DNA from 2 places in the Lysinibacillus sp. YS11 genome. Region 1 is predicted to be linked to the other one. Evidence: riboswitches for the same ligand, from Rfam matches in the RefSeq annotation. Region 1 holds a riboswitch; the other holds the start of a gene.
The links. Region 1 has a riboswitch for S-adenosylmethionine ahead of LBYS11_RS07830 (YezD family protein). Riboswitches for the same ligand answer to the same signal wherever they lie in the genome.

Region 1 (5,952 bases):
AGGACAAAAGGTACGTCATGCAGTTCAACAACAACATGTCGATATCGTTATTATGGCGGCTGCGGGCTCTGATTGGGTCATTGACAAAGTATATGATCAATCAGGTAATTTAATGGAGGAAACGGGGAAAATGCCTTCTGACGAACCACCTATTATTCATTTTAAAAAAGCACCAAAAGTATTAGGTCAAATTAAGGGATGGCAACCGAATGTAACGTTAGTAGGCTTTAAGCTCGAAGCAACGAATGATGAGGAATTCTTGTTAGCTCGTGCCAGACGGCGTATGGAAACAGCCAATGCACAATTTATGGTAGCAAATAGCTCTCAGTCTTTATATGGGGGGGATGAACCTCATTGGATTGTACCTGCCGATGGACAGCCTCTTAAAGTAATGGGCAAGCAAAAAACAGCAGAAGCTTTAATGATGTATTTACAAAATCAATAAATGTGAACTGTGTAGAGAAATATTTCTACACAGTTTTTTCTTGTCTAAAAGGTTAGCATCCTATAATATTTACTTAACGGTCGGTAAAAAAAGGAGGGTAATAATGGGAAATAAAGAACAAACTTTTCACAAAATTATAGAAATTGCTTATGGGATGTTTGCGGAAAATGGATTTGAAAAAACAAGCTTAGCAATGATTGCTACAGAGGTCGGTATTTCAAAACCAGCCATTTACTATTATTTTCAATCAAAAGATCAATTAATCGCTTTCATATTTGATGAATTGTATAAAGAAATTCAACATGATGTCGCTGTGGATTATAAAGAGCTTTCTTCTGCTAATTTTAAGGAGGAATTACTTAAGCTAGGCTATAAATCTATTGAGGCACAGGACAAGGACCCTTATTTTAATAAAATATTTAATCAATATGTACTATTAGCGGCCCGCGATGAAAACTATAAAAGACAATTAGTAGAGCTAGAAACCAGCTTTTTAACGAGCTTTGTTGCTATCCTACGATATGGCGTACAGCTAGGCGTGCTAGAGGATACTCCACATATAGAAGCGAAGGCACAGATGCTAGCCCTCGTCTATGATAATATCGGTAATTTCATGTTAACAGGCAACCAATTGAACTATAGGGCTATTTGGAAGGAGGCTGTACATAGCGTTATCCAAGGGGGCAAAGATGACAAAAAGAAATGATGATCGGCGCATTGAAGGTCTTGATTTTGCAAGAGCTCTCGCCATGCTTGGCATGTTCATTGTCAATTTTGGCGTCATAACAGGTTCTACAACGAATGGTTCAACATGGTTAATTGCCTTCCAACATCTTTTCGAGGGACGTGCTTCGGCCGTATTTGTCATGCTAGCAGGAATAGGGACAGCCTTAATGACTCGTCAGGCTAGAGAGAGTAAGGACCCAATCCTTCTTCGTCAAAATCGACTTACTTTGTGGAAGAGGGCGCTTTTGTTATTTACGATAGGGATAATATTATATGCAATCGGCTGGACAGGAGATATCTTACATTATTATGGCGTGTATATGTTTGTTGCTGCTTGGTTGATTGCCCAATCCAAGAAAATGATGATCTTCATAATCGGTGCCATCCTTATCCTTTCACAATGGCTTCAAATTCAATTTAGTTACCTTGCTGGTTGGCATCCAACATATGTGCTACTAGAGTATCTTGATTTTTGGACACCAGCAGGATTTATAAGAAATTTGATGTTTAATGGCTATCATCCACTATTCCCCTGGATTTGCTTCTTTCTGATAGGTATGGTAATGGGCACATTAGATTTAACAAATCATACATTAAGAAAAAAATTACTGGTGATAGGTTTATTGTTAGTCATCATGACTGAGACTTGTTCAACGTTATTCATTAAGATGACAACCATTCATTTATTAGATGTAGAGAGTGCATTGTATTTATTTGATACAGGACCGATTCCCCCGAATATGATGTATGTCCTATCTAATTCGGCTTCGGCTATTGTCATCATTGTTGGCTCCATCTATCTTGTAGAGACATGTAAAAATAAAGTTATTCAGTCTTTCATATTAACAGGACAAATGTCTTTAACGCATTATGTTGGCCATGTTGTTATAGGCATTGGAATACTAATTATTTGCCAAAAGCTGGAGAACCAAACACTTGCTTTTTCCATGCTGTATGCCTGCTGTTATTTTTTGGGATGTGTCGTTGTTTCTGTATGGTGGAGGACTAAACATCATCGAGGCCCACTTGAATTCATGATGAGGAAATGGAGCTTGTAATAAATTAATGGATTGCCATCTATTTCTCACTGACTAGGCATAAAATACTTTAGGTTTAGGGAGTCTTTTAATCTAAACGACATATTGCATAGTATTCAACTAGGTTTTCTAATATTTTGTATTGACATTCCTATAGCAGAATTATAGAATTATTTTCAAGAAACGCAGTACTCTTATCAAGAGAGGTGGAGGGACTTGGCCCAATGAAGCCTCGGCAACCGAACAACAGGTGCCAAATCCAACAGATGGTGTCTGAGAGATAGGAGGGGCTATCAATCAGTTTGATGCGTTGGCCTCTTTATGAACAATAAGGATAAAAAAGAAGGGGTGTATCGTATGGCTCAGTCAGTAAAAGTAGATGATAAGAAACTAGAGGCAATTGCGAAGGCGATTCAAAATCTTGAATTTGGTGAAGTGCATATTACGATTCAAGATGGTGTGATTGTGCAAATTAATAGGCTTGAAAAGCAGAGATTTCCGCAGAAAAAATAACAATGATTTCAGTAGAACTTATGTCAAACGGCCACCTATAAGCATGAAGGATTTCCTGTGCTTACAAGTGGCCCTTTTTTTGTGTAAAGGCTAGCTATAAAAGCTTTTTGGTATGGGACCGATATGACGGCGATGATAAAGCAAAGGCTCTTTTTGAGCATTTGTAATGTCTACGACCTGCCCAATAAAAATGGTATGGTCGCCAGCATCGATTTGCTGAAATGTTTTACATTGTAAATTAGCTGCTGTATCATGTAAAATCGGTAGTCCTAAAGAGGAAGTTGACCATTTTGCTTGTGCAAAGCGATCAGGGATTTTACTGGCAAATAGTGTACATAAATGCTCTTGATCACTCGCTAAAATATTGACCGCAAAATTTGGCGCAGTCGTGAAATAAGGATGGAGCTGAGATTTTTTATCGAGTGACCACAAAATAAGGAGCGGGTCGATTGAAACAGATGCAAAGGAATTGACGGTTAAGCCAATCGGTTTTGTGTCATGACATGTCGTGACAACTGTTACGCCTGTAGGATAATTACCTAATGCCAATTTAAAAGCAGCTACTAAATCTGTCATTCAAATCACCTCTTTATGAAATTAGTGAACGGAGTTTGTAGGTAAACGAAACTTTTTTTCATATCCTACTAGTAACTCCTTTTCTTGAGTAAATTTTAAACTAATCAAACATACAGGTAAAGGTAATGGGGAAAGAAAGGGGAATGGCCATGACTTTATATTTTGATCATTTGGTTCATCAAGTGGAATCACCAGAAAATATAAAGGTTTTCTTCAATAAACGAAATGTCCATACAGTGAATGGTGGGCAGCACACGATGTGGGGGACTTATAATACGTTAAGCTACTTTGGCTTAAGCTATATTGAACAAATTGCTATCTATGATCGTGATTTATTTGAGCAAGCGGCACAATACCCATATTCCCTACATTATACGTTTAAACGTGATCAAGAGCGCCAGGGATTTTCTCGAATTGCTCTGCGCACAAAAAATATTGAGGAAGAGGGTCGACGCTTGCGAGCATTGGGCTATGAAGTATATGGACCAGATGCATGTAGCAGAACAAGACCAGATGGCACTGTGGTAGAATGGAAGCTACTGCATTTTGGTAAGCCAGATCTGCCAATTGATTTTCCATTTTTGATTGAATGGGCGGAGGAAGATGAAGAGCGTTTGGTTCAATTAAAGGCAAGTGGTGCCATTGATGTCAAACAGGCTATAACGATGGAATCCGTCCAATTCTACGTCAAGGACATGCAGGCAACAGTTAAGCTGTGGCAAGAGGTGTTACAGCTACCAGTGCCTACGCAATATGAGCAGTATTTGTCACTACAGCTACCGAATATGCGCTTAGATTTCTATGAGGAAGAGAGCGCGATGACAATGACACTTGGTCATGTCAAAGAGGGACCATTTGGTGTGACATTAAAGGATCCTAAACGAACAAAGGAAACTTTAGTTTGCCCTGGTGCTTTTTATTGGATAAATCGATAATGAGAAAAGGCTGGGCCATAACTAACTGGGACCTTCATAAAGCTGAATAATCTTTAAATTAACAAACATGATAACTAGAAAAACCGAACTATTCCGAAACACTTCGTAAGCGTTTTAGTGGATAGCTCGGTATTTTTATGGGCTGAAACACTTTTGCTTCCGCCTTTTTACATAAGTATTGAAAAACAAAACCATCAATAGAATTTCTGATGCTGGCTACTTGCTTTCCTGTGGATTTAGCGTTACAGAGGAGACCCTGGAGCGAAATCACCTCCTCACCTTGCTAGAAAGTTTTAGCTAGTGACATGATCTTTAATTCAACAATATGGAAAAATCCACTTCATCAGAGAAGTGGATTTTCGTTGCCAATTATTATTCAATTGTCATTTTTCTCGGTGTTTCTGTACCTGTATACCAATCAAATTCAATTTCAAATGAATGCTTGTCGCCCTTTTTTGTATAGGAGTATTCGATTTTGAGCTGTTCACTTGGGCTGACAACTGTTGGCTCTGTGTCTTGAACAAAAGTGAATTCACCATTTTCTTTAAGCTTTTTTGCAAACGTTTCCAGTGTTGCTGCAAATTCTGCTACACTTTGTCGTTCTTTATGCTTCAAAATAACTTCAGTCATGGGTTTATTTTGTTTTTGCATCGAAATCCCTCCTTACGTCTTGTTACTTCTATTATAACATGGAGGGGGCATTCAGCTTATAAAACAATACAAAAAGCGGATGAAGGAAACGATGCATTTCCTAATCCGCTGCTAATCTGGAACTACACGGATAGTCCCATTACGCTTATAGTTTTACAACATTTGATGCTTGGGGTCCACGATTGCCTTCCACAACATCAAATGAAACCTTTTGACCTTCTTCAAGTGTACGGAAGCCTTCCTCCTGGATGCCCGTAAAATGAACAAATACATCTTCGCCATCATCACATTCAATAAAGCCATAACCTTTTTCATTATTGAACCACTTTACGATCCCCTGTTGCATAAGCATTCGCCTCCAATGCGCTTGAATGTAAAATAAAGTTAAATAAATGGTGCACTCATTGAGAAAATGTGAAAAAATTGCATTTTCTCTTAGAACATACAGGAATTGAACAAATAAGTCAATTGATTGACGAAATGCTTGCATATCTGGCTTTCTTTTTTTTCACAATTAAGACTATAATGGAAATGAACAACATAGAAAGTAGGATGCCAAATGACAACGAAAAATCAACCATTATCAGATTTAGAAATCGCTAGTCAAGCAGTGATCAAACCTATTACGGAAATTGCCAATGCTGCGGGTATTCCAGAGGATGCTCTTGAGCAGTATGGACGCTACAAAGCAAAGATCGACCCATTAAAAATTACTGCTCAGGGCGAGGATGCAAAGGTAGTATTAGTATCAGCTATAAGTCCAACCCCAGCTGGTGAAGGAAAGTCGACTGTGACTGTTGGACTAGCAGATGCCCTTCATCAATTAGATAAGAAGGTGATGGTCGCATTACGTGAACCATCATTAGGTCCAGTTATGGGCGTAAAAGGTGGCGCAACTGGCGGAGGTTACGCACAAGTTATACCAATGGAGGATATTAATTTACATTTTACTGGCGACCTTCATGCGATTACAACAGCTAACAATGCTTTATCCGCATTTATTGATAATCATATCCACCAAGGTAATACACTTAACATTGATCCACGACGCATTATTTGGAAGCGTGTC
Region 2 (5,952 bases), 1.2 Mb from region 1:
GCACAAGAAAAATCTTTCTAGGAAGGACATTTGTTTTCTCTAGATGTGCAAAAGAAATCGGTTTCATTCCCTTTATTATACGTTTTATTAATCAATCTATAAGATTTGAACAAATATTGACTATTTAAATTTCAATATATGAATGTCTTTCTTCTATTATATATATGTATGCTCAGACACTCATAACAATCCCTTTAAAGAAAAAACTCATTCCCTGTAGCAGCAGAGAATGAGCTTAAAAATATGAGGGGGTTTTAACTTGCTTTTGAAAGCAATTGATAACGATATTGTGCTAAAGCTTGTTGAACAAGACTAATCTCTTCTTCTGTAAAATTTGGTATTGCATACGTACGTTCCACTAATTGAAATGTACCATACTTCAAGTAAAACTCTGTCGCAGGAAGTGAGATATGGCTCACACCGTACTGTTCATATGCCTCAAATACTTCCTTTACAGTAAAGTCCTTTTCAGTAAAAACATGTTCTTGAAATGCTGTATGACCAAATACTTCCTGCCATTTTCTTTCGACTGATGTAAGAAGGTGTTGAATGGATTTATTGTTGACAAATACATGCCCTTCATTTAGCTCATATATTAGATAGGATACAATGTTTTGCGCACTATAGATGTTACCCATTTTAAACACTCCTTTATCATCAGTTTTTGGGAAGAGTAGTCACTGGCTAGGCAACTACTCTTCTATATATTCAAAAGTGGGGGAGCACTTATGAAACATTTACCTTTTAAAAAAATTTTCGTACTGTTAACTTATTTCCTAGTATATAACATGGATTTAACAAAGTCAATAATACATATAAAATTACTTGGTATTATTTTTTATAAGGTTCTGATAATTAACGGATGCAGTAATAGATTGATGTAGCAACGTTTAACGCATTACCAAATGAGGCTAATCGAATGAGAAAATACGTTAACGTCACAACATCTTACCATTTTCTTTAAACTTTAAGCTTCTACTGTTTGTTCAGTTGTTGTAGCCTGTGTAATGGCTTGATCTAAATCAGCAATAATATCCTCTACTGCCTCTAAACCGATGGATAAGCGAATGAGCGACTCGGTTACACCAGCTTGAACTAATTCGTCTGCTGATAGTTGCTGATGAGTAGTGGAAGCTGGATGAATAATTAATGACTTTGCATCACCTACATTTGCTACATGTGAAAATAATTTCACGCTATCAATAAGCTTTCGCCCAGCTTCTCGTCCACCCTTTATGCCAAATGTAAGCACTGAACCGAAGCCATTTCTTAAATATTTTTTTGCTAACTCATGTGTCGGAAAATCTTCTAGGCCATTATAATTTACATACTCCACAAATGGGTGGTTTTGTAAATACTCAGCCACTGCCAATGCATTTTCGTTGTGTTTAGGGATACGCAGATGAAGCGTTTCTAACCCTTGCAATAAATTAAAAGCAGCATCAGCACTTAATGTTGGACCAAAATCACGTAATAATTGTACACGTAGCTTTGTAGCAAAGGCAGCAGAAGCTGTATCAATTCCATAACGTAGACCATGGTAAGAGGCATCTGGTTCAGTAAAACCAGGGAATCGACCGCTAGTCCAATCAAACTTACCAGCGTCTACAACAACGCCCCCTAAAGTTGTACCATGACCTCCTATCCATTTAGTTGCTGAATGAACTACAACATCTGCGCCGTATTCAATAGGTGTAGAACCGTAAGGAGAAGCGAACGTGCTGTCAATAATTAATGGTAGACCATTATCATGTGCAATTTTAGCTACTGCCTCAATATCTAAAACCTTTAAACTTGGATTACCATAAACCTCTGCAAAAACAGCTTTTGTTTTATCAGTAATCGCTGCTTTGAAATTCTCTGGGTTTGTTTCATCTACAAAAATTGTTTTAATACCATAGTTTGGTAATGTGTTAGCGAATAAATTATACGTACCACCATATAAAGAACTAGCTGCTACTATCTCATCACCAGCTCCAGCTAGATTTAAAATGGAAAATGCGATAGCTGCTGCACCAGATGAAAGTGCTACTGCTGCTGTTCCACCTTCCAATAAAGCCACACGTTTTTCAAACACATCAACTGTTGGATTGGTAATTCGTGTGTAAATGTTCCCTGCTTCCTCTAAGGCAAAAAGACGTTGCGCATGAGCAGTGTCTTTAAATACGAAAGCAGTTGAGCGATAGACTGGAACTGTGCGAGATCCCGTCACTGGGTCTGGCTCTTGACCACCATGCAACAGCAATGTTTCTGGTTTAAAATTTGTCATTGTGTACCTCCAAATGGTTATTTTTTTACGATGGTACCGGAGATGAGGAGGATTTTCTGTAGAAAACAAAAACCCTCTTCAGCTAAGAAGAGGGTTGCGGTTGCAAGTTTTCCTCCCCTTATCTGCCAGATCCAAGTAAGAATCTGTAGGAATTAGCACCTTAGTAAGCTCATTGCTTACTGGTTGCCGGGCATCATAGGGCCTATCCCTCCGCCGCTCTTGATAAGAGTATGAGATTCAATTTCCATCGTTGTTACACAGTATAAACATAGAGTTTTTTTCTGTCAACATGTAAATTTTATTTTTTCCGAAACTTCTGTCTGCTCTTATACGTAATATGAACGCATACACTATTTTAGAAAAAATTTTGAGAGGAGTATTTTTATGGTAAAGGCCGTGATCATTTTTCTTATGATTGGCTATATAATAGGCTGTATTCACGGCTCTAAAGTGGCTCAATTTTTATCGGGGGTTGATTTAAAAAAGGCTGGCCACGGTAATGCTGGTGCCTCTAATGCCACTCTTTCCCTTGGCTGGAAGTATGGCGTTTTAGTAGCCCTCATCGATATAGGCAAAGGCGTTGTCGCTATTATAGGTGCACATTTTTATCTAGCGGACGCTATTCATTTAACAGAAGAACAAATTTGGCTGCTTACTTATATTATGGCTGCTGGGGTTATTTTAGGTCATAATTTCCCCTTCTACATGGGCTTCAACGGCGGGAAAGGAACGGCCTCCATCATTGGTATTTTACTTGCTGTTGATTGGAAGATTGGTTTATTTGCACTTATTTTATTTGTTATTTTATCCTTTGCAACAAATTATTTAATTGTAGGTGTTCTAGAATTTTATCTCGTGTTTTGTACAGCAACTTATTTATGGATTCCTGGCATTGGCCCAACCATTATAGCTCTTCTTCTTTTTGGCATAGCCATCATCCTGCACCTCGAAAATATTAAACGATTAGTCAATGGAACAGAGCCTAAAGTAACTTCTGCCTTTAAGAAAAAGAAATAATATTTAATGGATATTTTTGTATTTTTTGTGACCGTATTTTTTCTCTTTATCTACTCATATTGCTGTAAAAAACACCATTTTCACATAGATTTTTTTCTACAATAAAATAGACATATTCTTATCTCAATAAAACATTATACAGGCCGATGTTATGGATAATAATCGTCATTTTTATCGTAGAAAGGATGAGAAAATATGTCTTCACCAAAGCAAGCAGCTACAAAACTTAATTTAAAGCCACTATGGATTGGCTTGGCATTCGCGTTACTAATCATTATTACCTTTTTACCTAACAATGGTGATTTACCTATAGCTGGGCAACGAGCTTTAGCCATTTTAGCTTTTGCAGTCATCCTTTGGGTTACAGAGGCCGTTTCATATCCTGTGAGCTCGGCCATGATCATTGCACTAGTAACTGTTTTACTAGGACTCGCTCCGTCAATGGATAATCCAACTACAGAGCTAGGAACAGCTAGCGCATTAAAATTATCTTTAAGTGGCTTTAGTAATTCTGCCGTTGCTTTAGTAGCAGCAGCTCTTTTTCTAGCCGCAGCAATGCAAATTACTAATCTACATAAACGACTTGCACTTTGGATTCTTTCACTGGTAGGAACGAAAACAAAAGCTATCGTATTTGGCGCTATTTTAGTGTCTATCGTCCTCGCATTTTTTGTACCTTCTGCTACAGCACGAGCTGGCGCAGTAGTACCGATTTTGCTTGGAATGGTGGCAGCATTTGGTTTACCACGTGATAGTCGGCTTGCTGCCTTATTAGTTATTACTTCGGTACAAGCCGTTTCCATTTGGAATATTGGTATTAAAACTGCAGCAGCTCAAAATATGGTGGCTTTAAACTTTATCCAAGAGCAATTTAATGTGGATATTTCATGGGGTGCTTGGCTACTTTATGCAGCCCCCTTCTCAATTATTATGTCGATCTTTTTATTTTTCATTATGATTGCTTTAATTAAACCTGAGACTAGCAATATCGAAGGTGGTAAAGAGGTCATCAAAAAACAGCTTGCAGAGCTTGGCCCATTAAAGGCTCCTGAAATTCGTTTAATCATTACATCCGTAGTTTTACTATTTTTCTGGGCAACTGAAGGGAAGCTACATCCATTTGATACGACAACAGTCACAATTATTGCTATCGCGATTCTATTAATGCCTAAAATCGGTGTGTATTCATGGAAGGAAGTTGAGCCTCATATTCCATGGGGGACAATTATCGTCTTTGCGGTAGGCATTATGTTAGGAACCATTTTACTAAATACGCAGGGTGCTGCATGGTTATCAGATAAAGTTTTTGGTTCACTTGGGCTAGATACTATGCCTTTACTAGCAACCATCGCACTCGTAACTTTATTTAACATTTTGATTCATTTAGGTTTTGCAAGCGCAACTAGCTTAGCCTCAGCACTTATACCTGTGTTTATCGTTTTAGCCTCCACATTAACGGCTAATGTTGATCAAGTTGGTTTTGTTATTGTGCAACAATTCGTCATAAGCTTTGGCTTCCTATTACCAATTAGTGCACCACAAAACATGCTTGCCTATGGTACAGGCTCCTTTACAACAAAGGATTTCTTGAAATCTGGAATTCCATTAACCATTATCGGTTTCCTTCTCGTACTTTTGTTCTCTGCAACTTATTGGAAATGGATTGGATTATTATAGAACTTTCATTAAATTAAAACGTAAAAGCCTTGAAGAAACAGACTATCTGTCCTTCAAGGCTTTTAAGATAAGACTATTGTTTCGTAAAAGCAGGATCCTTCATCGTACCGTTTTTCGCATAGTTAACGTGCCATGATAGTGCTTTTTCTAGGTCATGAGGTGTGTGATGTCCACCCGTTGCCTCATTGGCATCATTAAAGTACTGCCACAGCTGCTCCCTATAATCAGGATGTGCACAATTATCAATGATAAGTCCCACTCGTTCTTTTGGAGCAAGTCCTCGTAAATCTGCTACGCCCTGTTCAGTTACAATGACATCAACATCATGCTCCGTATGATCTACATGTGAGACCATTGGGACAATACTCGAAATATCTCCACCCTTAGCATAAGACTTTGTTACAAAAATTCCTAAACGTGCATTACGAGCAAAGTCACCAGACCCTCCGATACCATTCATCATCTTTGTACCAGAAACATGTGTGGAATTCACATTGCCGTAAATATCTAATTCCAATGCCGTATTCACTGAAATTAATCCGAGTCGACGAATAATTTCAGGCTGATTTGAAATTTCTTGAGGGCGCAACACTAATTTATCAGCATATTTTTCAAAATTCCCATAAACACGGTTTCCTACTTGCTCAGAAAGGGTAATAGAAGTAGCAGATGCAAAATTCACTTTCCCTGCATCCATTAATTCAAATACTGCATCTTGGAGAACTTCTGAATAAACTTCTAAGTTCTCAAACTCAGAGTCTTTAAAGCCTAGCAATACAGCATTTGCTACTGAACCTACCCCAGATTGAATTGGACGCAAACTTGTTGTTAAGCGACCTACTTTAATCTCTTCACGTAGGAAATTTAATAAGTGATTAGCCATAACATCTGTCTCTTCATCTGCAGGGACAATCGTTGATGGCGCATCTAATATATCCGAAATGACGATGCCTTTTACTTTATCTAAATCTAGTGGAATTCCAATTATA

Region 2: another riboswitch for S-adenosylmethionine. It lies ahead of LBYS11_RS01990 (O-acetylhomoserine aminocarboxypropyltransferase/cysteine synthase family protein); the one in region 1 lies ahead of LBYS11_RS07830 (YezD family protein).

The regions. Positions count from the first base shown of each region.
Region 1 covers NZ_CP026007.1:1,647,130-1,653,081, forward strand. The annotation lists gene LBYS11_RS07815 (phosphopantothenoylcysteine decarboxylase domain-containing protein) at 1-445, shown strand, start outside; gene LBYS11_RS07820 (TetR/AcrR family transcriptional regulator) at 549-1,151, shown strand; gene LBYS11_RS07825 (DUF418 domain-containing protein) at 1,135-2,229, shown strand; SAM riboswitch class I at 2,400-2,495, shown strand; gene LBYS11_RS07830 (YezD family protein) at 2,530-2,721, shown strand; gene LBYS11_RS07835 (flavin reductase family protein) at 2,812-3,297, opposite strand; gene LBYS11_RS07840 (VOC family protein) at 3,447-4,232, shown strand; gene LBYS11_RS07845 (amphi-Trp domain-containing protein) at 4,605-4,883, opposite strand; gene LBYS11_RS07850 (cold-shock protein) at 5,029-5,229, opposite strand; gene LBYS11_RS07855 (formate--tetrahydrofolate ligase) at 5,443-5,952, shown strand, end outside.
Region 2 covers NZ_CP026007.1:414,577-420,528, reverse strand. The annotation lists gene LBYS11_RS01995 (hypothetical protein) at 255-638, opposite strand; gene LBYS11_RS01990 (O-acetylhomoserine aminocarboxypropyltransferase/cysteine synthase family protein) at 968-2,269, opposite strand; SAM riboswitch class I at 2,385-2,498, opposite strand; gene LBYS11_RS01985 (glycerol-3-phosphate acyltransferase) at 2,654-3,286, shown strand; gene LBYS11_RS01980 (DASS family sodium-coupled anion symporter) at 3,482-4,963, shown strand; gene LBYS11_RS01975 (succinyl-CoA:acetate CoA-transferase ScpC) at 5,037-5,952, opposite strand, start outside.